DNA from 2 places in the Priestia sp. J2 genome. Region 2 is predicted to be linked to the other one. Evidence: a T-box and tRNA genes for the amino acid it is inferred to sense, from the RefSeq annotation. Region 2 holds a T-box; the other holds one or more tRNA genes.
The links. The T-box of region 2 lies ahead of ileS (isoleucine--tRNA ligase). A T-box ahead of a tRNA ligase gene usually reads a tRNA of that ligase, here a tRNA-Ile.
Positions count from the first base shown of each region.

Region 1 (8,306 bases), 1.6 Mb from region 2:
AATCAACGTCGTTCGGATCTTACTTCAACTAATATGCTTTTTCCCAGCCTCTTTAATTGGCGTCGTTTGCAATGACAGCCTGTTGATTCTCTTCTTGATCTTTTACTTCTTGTTCACCTTTTTTCTTTAAATCAAAATACGTATCGAGCGCAGAACGAGCAAGCTCTTTTGTAATGGTATTTGGTGCACTTGGCACAAATGCCGATGGTACCACGACAGCTACTGCAATTTCAGGATCATTTGCCGGAGCAAAGGCCACAAAGTTTGAATTATTAACTTTAATTGGATCCCCTCCGCTTGGGTTTTTCTCATAGGCTTGTGCCGTTCCAGATTTACCAGCAGGATTATAGTTCGCTGTATGGAAAGCTGCGTACCCTGTACCGCCTTGTTCCTGCGTAACCCGTTTAAAGCCATTTTGAACATCTTTAATGTATTCTTCTTTCATCGTGATACGATTTAACACATCAGGTTCAAATGAATGCTGCGTACCGCCAATTTCATCGGTTTTTATCGTTGGCTTTCGGATTTCTTTTACTAGCTGCGGCTTGATGCGATACCCTCCATTAGCTATTGCAGAAGTATATTGAACAAGCTGCAGCGGCGTGTACGTATCATACTGGCCAATTCCTAAATCAAGCGCTGTACCTGGAACATTGCTTCCGCCTTGGACACCTGTTGATTCGTTATCGAGGTTTATGCCTGTTGATACGCCTAAGCCGAACTGACTGTAGTACGAACGCAGTTCGCTGAATGTGTCAGGTTTAATCGGTAAAGTCATGTTCTTGTGGTACTGTAATCCAGCCATCGCCATTACCGTTTTAAACATAAATACGTTGGATGAATATTTTAACGCGGATGAATACGTTAAGGGTCCTAACCCCTCAGCCTCAGCTGATTTCTTAATTGGTGTTCCTTTAATTTTTAACGGTTCATCAACGAACACTGTGTTTGGCTTAATAGCTCCTGAATCTAAGCCAGCTAGAACCGTTGCCCCTTTTACAACAGAGCCCATTGTATAAGATGTTGAAATATTCCCTAATGCAAAATCTTCTATTTTAGGTACCCCAGTCTTCTTATCAATGGTGTATTTTTTACCTGCCATTGTTAAGATTTCTCCTGTGTGAGGATCCATCATAATCACAAAAGCACGGTCTAAAAACTGCGTTCCTTTCATTTTCTTTTTGGCTAAAAGCTGGTCCGTAATTTGTTTTTCTACCGCTTTTTGAAGCTCCATATCAATAGTTAAAACTAAATCACTGCCGCGTTCGCCTTTCGACACTTGAATTGTATCAAGGAGATTTCCTTTATCATCTGTTACATACTGGACTTTTTCTTTTTGACCGCTGAGCTGAGCTTCGTATTGCTTCTCTAAATAGCTCGTCCCAACTTGGTCATTTCGACTATAGCCTCTTGATAAGTAATACTGTACTTTATCTTTGGGCAGACCCTCGTTGGCAGAGGATACATTTCCAAGCAAAGTACGGAGAGTGCTGTTTTCTGGGTATGAGCGATCCCAATACGTTGTTGTATCAACACCCGGAAGTTCATCTAAATGCTCACTTACAACGGCATACTCTTCATTTGTCACACCGCTTTTAACAATTTGCGGGGTGTTAGAATAACCTGCCTCCATTTGGCGCTTAATAGCTAGAACTTCTAAATCACTCTTTAAACTTTCTAAATCTTTTTTAGAAATGCGGTCTAACTGACGTTGATACAGTTCGTCATCAGTCATTTCACCATCTTGAACTTTTTTGCGATCAGCTTTCGTAATTTTCTGCTCCGCTTCTTTAGGGTGAAGCATAATCCAATAATCCTTCATGTCGCGTTCTGTAATTTTTACCACGTTTTTAGCATCTTTATTCTTTCTATTTTCTGGAATATCAATCACATTTGTGGTGTAAGGAACATCGATCATAGTGGCTAACTTTTTAGCGATGCGCAGCCTTTCTTCAGCTGTATTTCCTTGAAAACGAGTATATGTAATCGTATTTAAAGAGGTATTATCTACAATTACGCGGTTATACCGATCGTACATTTTCCCTCGAGGAACAGGCGTACTGACTGTAACGTCCTGTGTTTTTTCGACTTCTCGTTCGTAATTCTCACCGTACACAATTTGAACAAGTCCCAACCGCAAAATTAATACGGAAAATAGGGCAAATACGGTCAAGAAAAGTAAGTTCACACGAAAAGGCACGTGACTTTTTCTTCTTTTTTTCTTTTTCATACCAACACCTACACTTTATAAAACATATATACCATAACACCATAAAATCAGACATTTAGCAAATAAATAGACACCTGGCAGGTGCCTATTTACACAACGTATTTATTCTAAAAGAAAAGCGAGGCATTTTCCATAGTACAAATGAAGGAGCTAATAATACTCTAAGCTGGAGACTCTCCGTCTCCTTCATTTAATACTGGAGGAGTAACAGTCGTTTCTTTTTTGTGCAGAGGCTGTGAGATATGTCTTACACAAAAATAAATGATCGTATGCCCTGCTCCAACAATAGCTAATAAAATGGGAATACTTTTTGCTTCATCAAAAAATAGTACGGCTATTAAAAATAAAGATATGGAAACGACGCGCCCAATATTCAGAAATACTTCTCTGACAACAATGTATTCGATTCTTTTTGAAACAACGTCCTTTGCTCGTCCAATCACATCGTACGTTAGAGAAATGAATGGAACCAACAAAATAGGATAGGCAATAGCAATACAAACAGCATATATAATTAACTTTGGATACGATAAGTTAAAGATAAGCAAAAAGACTGCTCCATAGAGAAGGAGGCCCCCGGTGAAAATAAATCGAAGGCGATTTTTTTGCTTAATAAATCTTGAGGCTACATAGTATCCTACAAACGCCACCGCTGAATTCACCAGTCCATAAGTTCCTAAAGCTAATTCACTTCCCGTCGTAATAAATACCATGACGGATACGACAAAAATGAACGTACCTTCACGCAATCCTTGAAAGAAATGAGCCTGTAATATTCGATTCCAGTCTTTGTTGACTTTTCGTTCAGCCCACACTTCTTTAAATTTGTATACTCCTTCAGCTGCGCGTCTTGTAATAAAAAAACTAAGCACAACGGCACCGACAAACAATAGCAGAGATACACCAAACACAATTTTATACCCAAGTGATTCATACAAAGCGGAAATAACAAAGCCCGCTCCTAAAGGACCAATCATCCCTGCAAAAGAGTTTAAGATCCCTAAAAATCCGTTAAAAAAGTCTCTTGTATCAGGTTCTGTAATTTCAAAAGTTAGCACATTAAAAGCTAGCCAATAAAAGCCATATCCTATACCCAGCAGTCCACCAAGCAATACTAAATACTCGGCTGCGTTAGCTCCACTGACCAATACAGCGATATAAAAAACAGCTAAAAAAGATACGCCTAACCTTAAAACCACAACCCGGTCAATTCGTTTGGCCCATTTACCTGCTAAAATAAACGTAAGCGGCTGAAGCACCACTACCGCTAAATTATAAATAGCGAGATCCGAAAATTCGCCTGATTGTTTCCACAGATAAATGTTAACAAACGAATTGGAAATTGAAATAGCCAAGGCATAAAGACCGCCTATAATTAAAAGCAAAAGTAAATCTTTACTAACTTCTATATCTCCAACTACTTTTTTTAATAAAGGCATATCAAAAAACTCCTTTTCTCTTCTACACCTAGTGTGTGAAAAAGAAAAGGAGATATGTAAAAGAATTGGAAAACAAAAAAGCCAGTAAAGGTAATAATTACTTTACTGGCTCTTAAATACGCCTTCAGCTTATTTTGCAGCGTCGTAACGCTTAGCAACTTCGTCCCATTTTACAACATTAAAGAATGCTGAAATGTAATCTGGACGGCGGTTTTGATAATTTAAGTAGTAAGCGTGCTCCCAAACGTCTAGACCAAGAATTGGCGTTTTGCCTTCCATTAATGGGCTATCTTGGTTTGGTGTGCTTGTTACTTCTAATTGGCCGTTGTTTACAACTAACCAAGCCCAGCCAGAACCGAAGCGAGTTTTAGCTGCATTTGCAAATTCTTCTTTGAATTGATCAAAGCTGCCGAATTTGCTAGCGATAGCGTCTGCTAATTCACCAGTTGGAGCACCGCCGCCGTTAGGGCAAAGGATTGTCCAAAATAATGAGTGGTTCGCATGACCGCCACCGTTATTGCGTACTGCTGTACGGATATCTTCAGGAACAGCATCTAAGTTTGAAATTAACTCTTCAATACTTTTGCTTTCTAAATCCGCTTTGCCTTCAACAGCAGCGTTTAGGTTTGTAACATATGTGTTGTGATGTTTTGTGTGGTGAATATTCATTGTTTCTTTGTCGATATGTGGTTCCAGTGCATCGTATGCATAAGGTAGTTCTGGTAATTTGTAAGCCATGAATAATTCCTCCTTCAAAATATGTAAGCATTTTGGCGCAAAAGCACCATATACGTTTAGATTAGCAAATTTACCCTACTCTTTCAAATAAAAAGTACCTAATCCATGATTTATATTTACCTAATTCCCATTCGCTATTCTTTTAAACATAAAAAAAGCTTCTTTTTCTCAAAAGAAGCTTTGAATAGACAATAGTATGGCGGAGGAAGAGGGATTCGAACCCCCGCGGGCTTTAACACCCCTGTCGGTTTTCAAGACCGATCCCTTCAGCCGGACTTGGGTATTCCTCCAACCCTATAAATGGTGGACCCTGCAGGACTCGAACCTGCGACCGGACGGTTATGAGCCGTCTGCTCTAACCAGCTGAGCTAAGGGTCCACGTGGCTCCACAGGTAGGACTCGAACCTACGACCGATCGGTTAACAGCCGATAGCTCTACCACTGAGCTACTGTGGAACAATATGAATTATGTATGTCACAAACGTAAATTGGAAAATAGCGGCGGAGGGGATCGAACCCCCGACCTCACGGGTATGAACCGTACGCTCTAGCCAGCTGAGCTACACCGCCATGGCTCCACAGGTAGGACTCGAACCTACGACCGATCGGTTAACAGCCGATAGCTCTACCACTGAGCTACTGTGGAACAATATAACATTTACTAGCGACATTAAAAATTTAACATGTTTCTGGCATAAAGTCAATATATTATTTTAAAACAGCGTATAAAAAATAGGCAATCATCAACAGTTGAATAAATCCTTTCGAGATAGCGCCACTAAAAAAGCCAATAACCGAACCTACTCCAATTTTTACTGCGTTGCTAATTGTGGTCCGATGAACAATCAGTTCTCCTACAATCGCTCCGATAAACGGCCCTAAAATAATTCCAAATCCCGGAATAACAAACGGACCCACAAGCAATCCAACTGTACTTCCCCAAACGCCTGCTTTAGTGCCTCCGAATTTTTTCACACCAATAATATTAGCGATATAGTCTGCTAAAAAAAGTGCGACAACTAACAATCCTTGTATCACCCAAAATAACCAGCTATAGGAGCTAAAATCATAAAATAAACCGTATATAACAAATCCTAGCGCTACAAATAGCACGCTTGGGATGATGGGATAAACCAACCCAACAAACGATACAACAAAGCTAATGATAACTAATGCCCAACATAAAATAGCCATGCCCGCACCTATCCTTTTTATTATTACTATTTATCATACAATAACCACTCTTATAAAGAAAGGCCTTGCATGAGCAAGGCCTTTCTTTATTTTACCTTTGAATATGTCTTTAGATAGCGATCTCCGAGTACCGCTTCCGCAATATTAACAGCATGATCTCCAATTCGTTCTAAATTGCTAATGATATCGACAAAAACAATAGCAGCAGAACCTGTACATACATTTTCATTTAGACGTAAAATGTGCTTCTTACGAAGCAGACGCTCCATTGCATCAATCTGCTCTTCTTTTTGAATGACCTGGACTGCTTTTTCTCTATCTACTTTTTCTAAAGCAAAAACAGCTTCTTTAACTGTTACAATAGTCAATTCGAACATATCAGCTAAGTCGGTATTAGCTTCTTTTGTCATTCTCACCTTATTTGTAATTTGATAATCAACAAGTTCAATGATATTTTCAAAATGATCGCCAATACGCTCAATATCTCGCGCAGTATCTAGAAGCACAGAATGCTCTTCGCTTTCAGCTTCTGACATGGAAGAGCGGGATAACAACACTAAATAATTCGTGATTTTTTTATCTAAATTGTTAATGGCATTTTCAATTTGCATAGTAGCATCAGAATGTTTAGGATGGCGCGTCTTCAAATAACTATTGGCTTCTTCTAACCCAATCGTCGCGAATTCTCCCATACGAATAAGCTCTGCTTTTGCCTGCCCAAGAGCAATTGAAGAAGACTGTTCAATAAAAATAGGATCAAGATGTTTAGGTTTAAAGTCTATAACAGCATCTTCACCAGGAATCAGCTTTGTAACAATTAACGCAAGCAGACCGATAAGAGGGAACTGAATAATTGTATTGGTTGTGTTAAAGAGACCATGAGCAAATGCAATCGTCATTTCTGGGTTTAAGCCCATCGTCTCTCTCAAGTACTCCACAAGACGAGTAAATAACGGCAAGATAATTAAAAAGATAGTTGTACCAATTAAGTTGAACATTACGTGCGTTAAAGCAGCCCTTCTTGCTGCCACACTTGCCCCGATTGAAGCTAAAATAGCGGTAATAGTCGTACCAATGTTGTCTCCAAACAATACAGGCAGCGCGGCATGTATATCAATAGCGCCCTGTCCAAAAAGTTCTTGTAGAATTCCGATAGTAGCGCTAGAGCTTTGCACAATCACCGTAAATAAAGTGCCAATTACAACTCCTAAAATCGGATTATCACTCATGCTTACAGTTAAATCATGAAACTGTTGAAGTGAGCGAAGCGGCTTCATCCCGCTTCCCATAAGCTCTAGACCAAAGAATAACATTCCAAACCCAAAAGCGATTTGACCAAAATTTTGAACAGGTTTACTTTTAAAGAAAAAGAGTAAAATCGCTCCCACTGCGAGAATAGGAAGAGCGTAGCTCGAAATGTCAATTCCGATTATAAAAGCTGTAACTGTCGTACCGATATTTGCGCCCATAATAACCCCTATAGCTTGGCGCAAAGTCATAAAACCGGCACTTACTAAGCCTACCGTAATAACAGTGGTTCCTGAGCTGCTCTGAATAAGAACGGTAACCAGAATACCTGCTAGAACTCCCATAAACGGATTAGTTGTGAATCTGTCTAAAATATCGCGCAATCTATCTCCTGCTGATTTTTGCAACCCATCTCCCATGAACTTAATCCCGAATAAAAAGATTCCGAGTCCACCGATAAATTCAAAAATCATTTTTTGAACATCTAGTTCCAAACACCTCAACTCCTTGATTTTTTTCTAACGACATAGAGAAGTCCCCACTATTATTAACGAATCTTAAAAGCACTGTAAACGTTTTTACGCTAATGTTTACAATAACTTAACAGTATATTTACATTGTAATTGGAAACGATTTCTAGAATCTATTGTAAACCTTAAATTTCCGCTATAGAATAAATTATAGTTAGAATTTTTTAATAAAAGGAGGGTTTACAATAATCATGTTAAAAAAGATGGGATGGAGTCTTACTTCTTTTCAAAAAATGAGGTCTCTTCGCTTTGAGCATACAAACAAAACCATTGGCTTCATATTGTTTTTAACATTCATTTCTTTGCTGCCTACATTTTTCTTTATGGCTTTGACGATTGTAAACGGCTATCATACCGCGACTACAGATCTCCCGAAATCTGTTTCTTCTTTTTCTATTTCAAATTCACAGCTTACGTCAAGCCAACCTTTCACAAAAAAAGTAAACGGTACCGCTTTTATCTTAGACCCCTCACAGTCTATTGAACGGTCTCATTCCCCTGCTCATGCAATTGGTTTTTTAAAGGATGGAATTTACATCACGACTAATTCACAAACACAAACGTATTCATATGAGTTGCTAAACTGGCATCATAAAGATAAAAATGAACTGTTAAACTTGCTGCACGAACAAAAATTTTCTTTATACATACTTGTCCCTATCGCTATGCTTTTACTGTACGTATTAACATCTGGACTAAACTTCCTTTCTATTACCTGCCTTGCTTATCTTGGAAAACTGATTGGACTCATCACTAAGAAGCAGCTTCCTTTCAAACAGCTATGGGCACTGAGCGCTTATAGTACGGTAGCCTTCACGCTGCTTTATACGCTTTTTGAAGCTTTTTCTTTGTCTCTAGCAACACATAGCTCTCTTTACTGGATAGGAACGTTCTTCATTTACTTATTGCTCGTCACAAGGGTTCCTA
Region 1 covers NZ_CP086208.1:4,310,900-4,319,205, forward strand. Annotated here, with positions in the region: gene LJY09_RS22320 (peptidoglycan D,D-transpeptidase FtsI family protein) at 53-2,230, opposite strand; gene LJY09_RS22325 (MFS transporter) at 2,392-3,669, opposite strand; gene sodA (superoxide dismutase SodA) at 3,799-4,407, opposite strand; tRNA gene LJY09_RS22335 (tRNA-Ser) at 4,605-4,697, opposite strand; tRNA gene LJY09_RS22340 (tRNA-Ile) at 4,709-4,785, opposite strand; tRNA gene LJY09_RS22345 (tRNA-Asn) at 4,789-4,863, opposite strand; tRNA gene LJY09_RS22350 (tRNA-Met) at 4,904-4,977, opposite strand; tRNA gene LJY09_RS22355 (tRNA-Asn) at 4,979-5,053, opposite strand; gene LJY09_RS22360 (DUF456 domain-containing protein) at 5,116-5,601, opposite strand; gene LJY09_RS22365 (Na/Pi cotransporter family protein) at 5,688-7,343, opposite strand; gene LJY09_RS22370 (DUF1189 domain-containing protein) at 7,571-8,306, shown strand, end outside.
Region 1: it encodes a tRNA-Ile, which carries the amino acid that the T-box ahead of ileS (isoleucine--tRNA ligase) is inferred to sense. The anticodon was not compared.

Region 2 (8,306 bases):
TATTCAAAACAATTCGACGCATACCTTAACGATTCCTTATGAAAATACGGCGGATCACTTAAAAGACGGAAAGTGGTACGAAGTTGTGCTAAACGGATTGGAGTTTCCTGATAAAACTGTCACGCTGAAGCCAGGGAAATCACTCAAATTAGATATCGCAACTCCTAACTACAAAGTAGGAAAATATCGTTTTGTTCAACACTTTAAAGATGAAAACGGAAAAGAGTATGTACTAGCGGCTCCTTTTGAAATCGTTTGGCCGAGTCTTAAAAATGTTCTCGGACAGTTTGATTAAAGGTAAAAAAGCACTTACCTGCTATGAGGTAAGTGCTTTTTATCAGCTCTGATTTAAAACGCGAAGCGTAACTTGCTTTGTTCCGACTTTTACCGTCTCTCCGTTTTTGATGGCTTCTTTCACACTGAGACTGTGCAGCAGAAGATTTTCTTGAAGCAGCGTTTCAAACTTCGCAACGGCTTCCTTCACTTCTTCGTCTCCGCTAAGTTCCAAATCAATACGTAAGTTCACGGGTAAATCCAGCTTTTTGCGATAATCTTGAACCGCTCGAATTACTTCACGAGCGACTCCTTCCTGCACGAGTTCTTCGGTTAACGCCGTATCCAACACCGCAGTGTACGTGCCGTTGGATGCAACTGCAAAACCTTCTTTTGGCACTTTTTCAACGAGTACGTCTGCCGTTTCAAGCGTTAGGTTTTCTCCTGAAGCAAGCGTAACACTCAGCTTGCCTTGTTCAACAAACTCTTTCCCTTTCTCTTCTGAAAGGTTTTTCAGCGCTTGGTTGACCTCATTAACTTGTTTCCCGAACTTTGGCCCAGCCTGTTTAAAATCAAGTTTTAATACGTATGAAACAAGTTTGTCGTCGTCTTGCTCCACGTTAAAGTTCTTTATATTAAGCTCATCTTTGATGACATCATGGTATGCTTCCCACTCTACATCTTCTTCCGTTACCACAAGTGAAAGACTTTGCAGAGGCTGCTTTACTTTTAACGAATGCGTATTTCGGATGCTTCGGCCTAGTTCCACCACTTGAAGCACCGCTGCCATTTCTTTTTCCAGCTTTTCATTCACTTTGGTTTGATCACACACAGGATAGTCTGCCAAATGAACGCTTTTTCCTGTCAGATTTTCATGAACGTCATCCGCAACGAAAGGAGTAAACGGCGCTAACAGCTGACTAAGCGTGACTAACACTTTATGAAGCGTATCGTAAGCCGCTGCTTTTTCGCCGTCCATCCCTTCTGACCAAAAACGATCGCGAGAACGTCGTACATACCAGTTGCTTAGCTCTTCAATGAATGCTGCGATTTCACGAGCGGCACTTGTAAACCCGTAATCTTCAAGATGTGCTGTTGCTCGCTTAACCGTACTATGCAAACGTGAAAGAATCCACTTATCCAATTTTGTTTTTTTCAATTCATACGTTTGCTTCGGGTCATAGCCGTCAAGCTTAGCGTACAACACGTAAAAGCCGTACACGTTCACGAGTGTATCAATCACTTTTGACTTCGCTTCTTGCACGACGCGCTCTGAAAATTTCTTCGGATTCCAAGGCGCACTGTCTGCTAAAAGCGCCCATCTAAGCGCATCCGCACCAAATGTATGAATAAGATCAACAGGGTCTAGCGCATTTCCTTTACTTTTAGACATCTTTTGACCGTTTTCATCTAACACGTGGCCAAGAGACAAAACGCGCTTATAAGGCGCTTTTCCAGTAAACAGCGTTGAAACTGCCATCAAGCTGTAAAACCAGCCGCGCGTTTGATCAATTCCTTCTGCGATAATGTCTGCTGGAAACTGCTTTTGAAACAGCTCGCTGTTTTCAAACGGATAGTGATACTGCGCAAACGGCATCGAGCCGCTGTCAAACCAAACGTCAATCACTTCCGGCGTTCGCTTCATTTCTCCGCTGCAGACCGGACACGTCAGCTGCACGTCATCTACATAAGGCTTATGAAGTTCAATACTGTCATCAACGGAATGAGACGCATGATTTTGAAGCTCTTTGATACTTTTCGGAGCTACTTGATGCGCACATTCCCCGCATTCCCATACGTTCAGCGGCGTTCCCCAGTAGCGCTTTCTGCTGATGTTCCAGTCCACCATATTTTCTAAAAAGTTGCCAAAGCGGCCGTGCTTGATATGATCCGGGTACCACGTCACACTTTCATTGTTTTTCAAAAACTGTTCCTTCAACGCCGTCGTTTGGATAAACCAGCTTTCATTTGCGTAATAAAGAAGCGGCGAGTCGCATCGCCAGCAAAACGGATAGCTGTGCTCATGCTTTTCTTTATGATACAGCACGCCTTCATTTGCTAAATAACGAACGATATCAACGTCGCAGTCTTTCACGAAACGCCCTTGAAAAGGCGGCACTTCAGACGTGTACTGTCCTTTTTCATCCACTACGTTCACAAACGAAAAGCCGTTTTCTTTTACGACTCTGTAATCATCTTCACCATATGCAGGTGCTAAATGAACAACACCCGTTCCGCTTTGGTCCGTTACATAATCAGCCGTTACGACTTCATGACCTTTTTCAACGTTCACAAAATCAAACGGTGGCTCATACGAGATCCCTTTTAACTCATTTCCTTTATGATGAGATAAAACGCTATATTCTCCTTTTAACACTTTGTCTGCGAGCGCTTCTGCCACTATATACACGCTGTCGCCTTGCTGGGCTCGAACGTAGTTCATCTCTTCATGCACCGCAAGCGCCACGTTTGACGGAAGCGTCCATGGCGTTGTCGTCCAGCCTAAAAAATACTCGTTATCGCGATTTTTCACTTTAAATTTCACCGTTACCGTTAAATCTTTTACATCTTTATACCCTTGGGCCACTTCATGTGAACTTAATGATGTTTGACAGCTCGGGCAGTAAGGTGATACGCGGTGGCCTTTATAAAGAAGTCCTTTTTCATGAATCGTGCCAAGCACGTTCCATACGCTTTCAATATATGAATTCTCCAAGGTGATGTAAGGGTCTTCCATATCAACCCAATAGCCAAGCTGCTCCGTGAACGTGCGCCACTGCTTTTCATACACAAACACACTTTCCTTACACTTGTTGATAAAAGCTTCTACGCCGTATTTTTCAATATCATGCTTCCCTGAAATTCCGAGCTGCTTTTCGACACCGAGCTCTACCGGTAGTCCGTGCGTATCCCAGCCTGCTTTTCGGATCACTTGATGCCCCGTCATCGTTTTATAACGAGCCACCACGTCTTTAATGGTCCTGCCTAGCGCATGCCCCACGTGAGGCAAACCGTTGGCTGTTGGAGGCCCTTCATAAAATACAAACGAAGGATGCCCTTCTCGGTTTTGAACCGACTGCTGAAACACATTTCCTTTTTGCCACTGCTGCAGGATACGCTGTTCGCGCTCTTGCGAAGACTCCCTTACATTCACTTCTTTCATGTGATACCACTCCTTTTAAAGTTAAAAGCACACAAAGAAACCCGTCCCTATGACTAGGGACGGGTTTTAACCGCGGTACCACCCTGGCTTCTATTGATCCGTTCATCAATAGCACTCAGCAACGTACAATCATACGCGTTCTTTTTAACGGTAGACTACCGTTCAAACTTACTTATAGTTCAGTTTGACTTCTCAGAGAGGATATTCCCCTGCGGCTTGAACACTGGCTTTCAGCTATCACCAGCTCTCTGTGGAACAAACTTGCAGCGTACTGATTCTCTTCAACGAATTTGTGTGCTTTTATTAGTAGCTATTGTATGCGGTTTGGGAGGGAATGTCAAACCAAACTGAATTTTTTAACATTCCAGACAATGAATAGATTCCTCAACAGAATATTTCTTTAATGATGTTTAATTTACTCTTTATTCGTTCTCACTGTATGTACCTTATAAAAACTTTATAAAATCATAAGCTAAACTATTGATCTTTCTTTCAATATTTATTATAATAGAAGACAAGCTATTCTAAAGCGAAAGGATGTTCTTATTTGGTAATGAAAGATATTAAGGTAGCCGAATTGTTCGCAGGCGTTGGCGGATTTCGTTTAGGTCTAGAAAATGCAGGTGGGTTTGACGTTAATTGGACTAATCAGTGGGAACCTGCAACTAAGAGTCAACATGCGTTTAATTGCTACGTAGAAAACTTTGGGGAAAATCCTTCCCATGTAAATGAGGACATTTCACAAGTATGGAAAGATATATCAGATCATGACTTACTAGTAGGTGGGTTTCCTTGTCAAGATTACTCAGTCGCACGATCTTTATCGGGTGAAAAAGGTATACAAGGAAAAAAAGGTGTTCTCTTCTGGGAAATCATGAACATCGTTCAATATAAAAAGCCAAAATATGTACTTTTAGAAAATGTAGATAGATTATTAAAATCCCCTTCTAAACAGCGCGGTAGAGATTTTTCAATAATGTTAGCAGCCTTCCGTGATGCTGGATATTGCGTTGAGTGGCGAGTAATTAACGCAGCGGATTATGGATTTGCACAGCGCAGAAGGCGAGTATTTATTTTTGCTTATGCCGTAGAAACTGAATTTGCTAGTCAACAATTCAAATTCAAAGATAAGCAAATTTTACACCATAATGGTTTCTTTTCTCCGGCATTTCAAGTCGAAAAAAAACCTTCTTTGAAACATAAAGACGCTTCCTTTATTTTACCGAAAGACATTATAGATGTCTCAGATGAATTTAGTGCAAATTATAAAAATGCTGGTATTATGCGTGATGGAATGGTATACACCGCTGAACTTATTCCGATAATAAAGAAAGCAAAAACTTTAGGTGAAATTGTAGAAGAAGTTTATAATGAATTGGGACCGGTTGATGAGAGATTCTATCTAGATGAGACTAAAATTAATAAAAAAGGTCGTACTGAAATTGAAGAGCTACGTTATTTAAAAGGCCCTAAGAAAATTGAGCGAATTTCACAAACAGGTCATAAATACGTTTATTCAGAGGGCGGTATGGCTTTTCCAGAGCCCGTAACCTCACCAGGAAGAACTATGCTGACAAGTGAAGGAACTTCCAATCGTAGTTCTCATGTAATTGAAGACCCGTACACAAAACGTTTGCGTTATTTATCTCCAGAAGAGTGTGAACGCTTGAATGATTTCCCCATAAACTGGACGAATACTGGTATGCCTGTACGCACTCGATATTTCTGTATGGGAAATGCTTTAGTTGTAGGTTTAGTTACACTGATGGGACAAAGAATTAAAGAAGTGTATGAACTCGATATTGATAAATTCCATAAACAAGGGTTTGAACAACCTAGTATGCTTTAAAAAACAAAAAGACTTTCCTTACCCAAGGAGAGTCTTTTTATTTCTATTATCAACTAAGTCCTTACTAGTTAAATGGATAAAACTAGTATGTATTGCCTTAGTGTATTATACTAGGCCTAGTACTTATAATTTATACTTTCCAATATAAATTATACGAAAGGAGTGATAATATGGAATACTTAACAACTACGCAACTAATGAAAAAAGCACAAGAAGCCGAAGGAAAATCCTTTAAAGAAATTGATATAACAAATCGATTATCTAATAAGAATTCTAAAGGTGGATTAGGACAAGTAATAGAAGAAAGTTTATTTGGGTACAAGATTAACTCAAATGCCAAACCTGATTTTGAATATTTAAATGTAGAATTAAAGGTTACTCCTTTTAAACGGAATAAAAACGGAAAACTCGCGGCAAAAGAACGCCTTGTTCTAAACATAATTAATTACATGGAAGAAATCAATTATACATTTGAAACATCTAGCTTTTGGAAAAAAAACCAACAAATGCTTTTAATGTTCTATGAATGGTTACCCTACGTAAACAGAGAAGATTTAAAAGTTTTTAAGAGCGTACTGTTCACATTTCCCGAATCCGACTTAGAGATTATTAAACATGATTGGGAAATCATAACCAAAAAAATTCGGGATGGAAAAGCACACGAGCTCTCTGAAGGAGACACAAATTATTTAGGAGCTTGTTCGAAAGGTGCAAATAAGCAGTCTCTCCGATCTCAACCGAATTCCACAACACTTGCAATGCAACGAGCTTTTTCCCTTAAACAATCTTATATGACTGCACTGGTTAGAAAACACCTCAAAAAAGATAACTTAGTAAGCCTTACTACTTCCGGTGAATTAAAGAAAAAATCTTTAGAAGATATTTTAATATCTAGATTCTCACCTTATAAAGGGCTCTCTGCAAAGCAAATTTCAGAGAATTTAGGTGTAGCGTATAAACCTACTGGAAAAAGTTTTATTCCTCTATTAATCAGTTCTCTATTGGGAATCAAAGGAACAAAATTAGAAAACATAGAAGAATTTTCAAAAGCAAACATTCAATTTAAGACCATTCGGTTAGAACCAAATGGAAAACCTGAACAAAGCATGTCATTTAAAAATATTGATTTCCAACTTTGGACAAACGAAGAGTGGGAAAACAGTTACATAAGAAAAACATTTTATGAAACTAAATTTTTGTTTGTTATTTTTGAATTTAAAGAAAAGAAGAAAGATAATTCGAATCGAGAACCTTACTTTAAAGGTATTAAGCTCTGGAATATGCCAGTTACTACAATAGAGAATGAAATAAAGCAGCTTTGGGAAGAAGTTAATAGACTCATAGCAACTGGTGTACAAATTGAATATAAACCATATGGTAAAAAGTTAAGAGAATATAACAATTTTCCTAAAAAAAATTTTAATGGAGTTACTCATATTCGTCCAAAGGGGCAAAACGGAGAGGACAAAGTGACGTTACCCAATGGACAAGTAATAACAAAACAATGCTATTGGCTAAACGATACATATATTGCTTCACTTCTTAAAGATTTAAATTAAAAGTAGAGACTAGCGACAAATTCATTGTGGCTAGTCTCCTGTTCTCTAATTACATCAATAATCGACTCTTTAAATTAACCTGTCCTCTAATGAGGTTATGTTAATAACAACTGGTGAATTTTGTTTTAAAGTTCCATCTGCTTGTAGCATTGGTCCCGCTACAATACACTGCCCTTTCTTTAACGTAGATAATTTCTTTTCCCATTCTTTACGACTTATATTATCTTGGGAAAGGTTAGACGCAATTGAAATGACTTCATTTTCTGGTGGCATAAAGTATATTTTTTGACTTGAATTTTGAAGCCTTGAAATTTCATCTGTACTAAATTGACCTTTTAAAGATTGAGTGGCATACCAACCCGACCAACCAAATTTCCTTCCTTCAGTCAGTATTTTTGCACTAGGAGAATACTCACGGTGATCAAGATTCTGAGCTTCATCTAATACCACTGGTAAAGGTCTATTTTTATCTCCATGATTTAACTGGTGATTCCACATATCCCATAAAATGAATTCTGTAATCATCATTTGCACTTCACGACTGTATCCAGTTAGCTGAACGATAAATACTTTTCCTTTATCTGCAAGTATCTCACTCCAATTATATTGACCTTCATTATTAAATGGATTCTTATCAATCAACGGCTTAATTTGAGATCGTGCAGTCTTAGCCGGACCTGAATTATCTTGTTCTAATTCATTTAAAAGAAGCTCCAAATTCATACCTTCTTTGTATTTATCTAACCCACGCAGTACTGCTTCATAAATAGCATTCTGTTGTTGAATACCTAAATCTTTAAATATAGAGGAGAAAACTGCTTTAATTCTTTCAGCAATATCCGTATTATCCTCATCAATATAAAGGTTCTCATCTAATTCTTTTTTATTACGTTTAAAAGGGTTAATTGGAAAGCCATCTTTTGCGACAATAAACTGCTCTAAGCGTCCATTTAACTTCTCTTTAAACTGCGATTCCAATTTTGAACTTTTAAAGCCATCTGTGTAATCAAAAATAATATTTGAAATTCCTTTTTGAGCCAGTTCAAGTAATAAACACTGTATAAAATAACTTTTTCCTTGACCAGATTTTCCTGAGATTAAAATATGTCTATTAGCTAATTCAGAATGACCATACTCCCAGTAGATTTCTTTTTTTGAACCCTCAACAGTTCCTAAAAGCACTCTTACATCTTTTAAATCCACAGTGGAAAAATCAGTAGTCTCATTTTCAGTATTTTTATTTACTGCTTCTTCTGTAGCTGATATTGTAAGTTGGGAATGATTTATTATATTTTCCTTTACTTGTAACTGCTTAGCGCTGTTATAATTGTGAGATAAAAGCTTTTCAACTCTAATGTCTGTCTTCCCACCCATTATCTGTTCTTTTAATGCTTGTAGTTCAACCATAATACCTTCGTATCCATCTTCTTCTGTTAATTCCACAATTAAAATATCATCTTCT
Region 2 covers NZ_CP086208.1:2,698,180-2,706,485, forward strand. Annotated here, with positions in the region: gene LJY09_RS13625 (immunoglobulin-like domain-containing protein) at 1-295, shown strand, start outside; gene ileS (isoleucine--tRNA ligase) at 338-3,436, opposite strand; T-box leader at 3,489-3,730, opposite strand; gene dcm (DNA (cytosine-5-)-methyltransferase) at 3,990-5,285, shown strand; gene LJY09_RS13640 (Sau3AI family type II restriction endonuclease) at 5,456-6,844, shown strand; gene dptH (DNA phosphorothioation-dependent restriction protein DptH) at 6,914-8,306, opposite strand, start outside.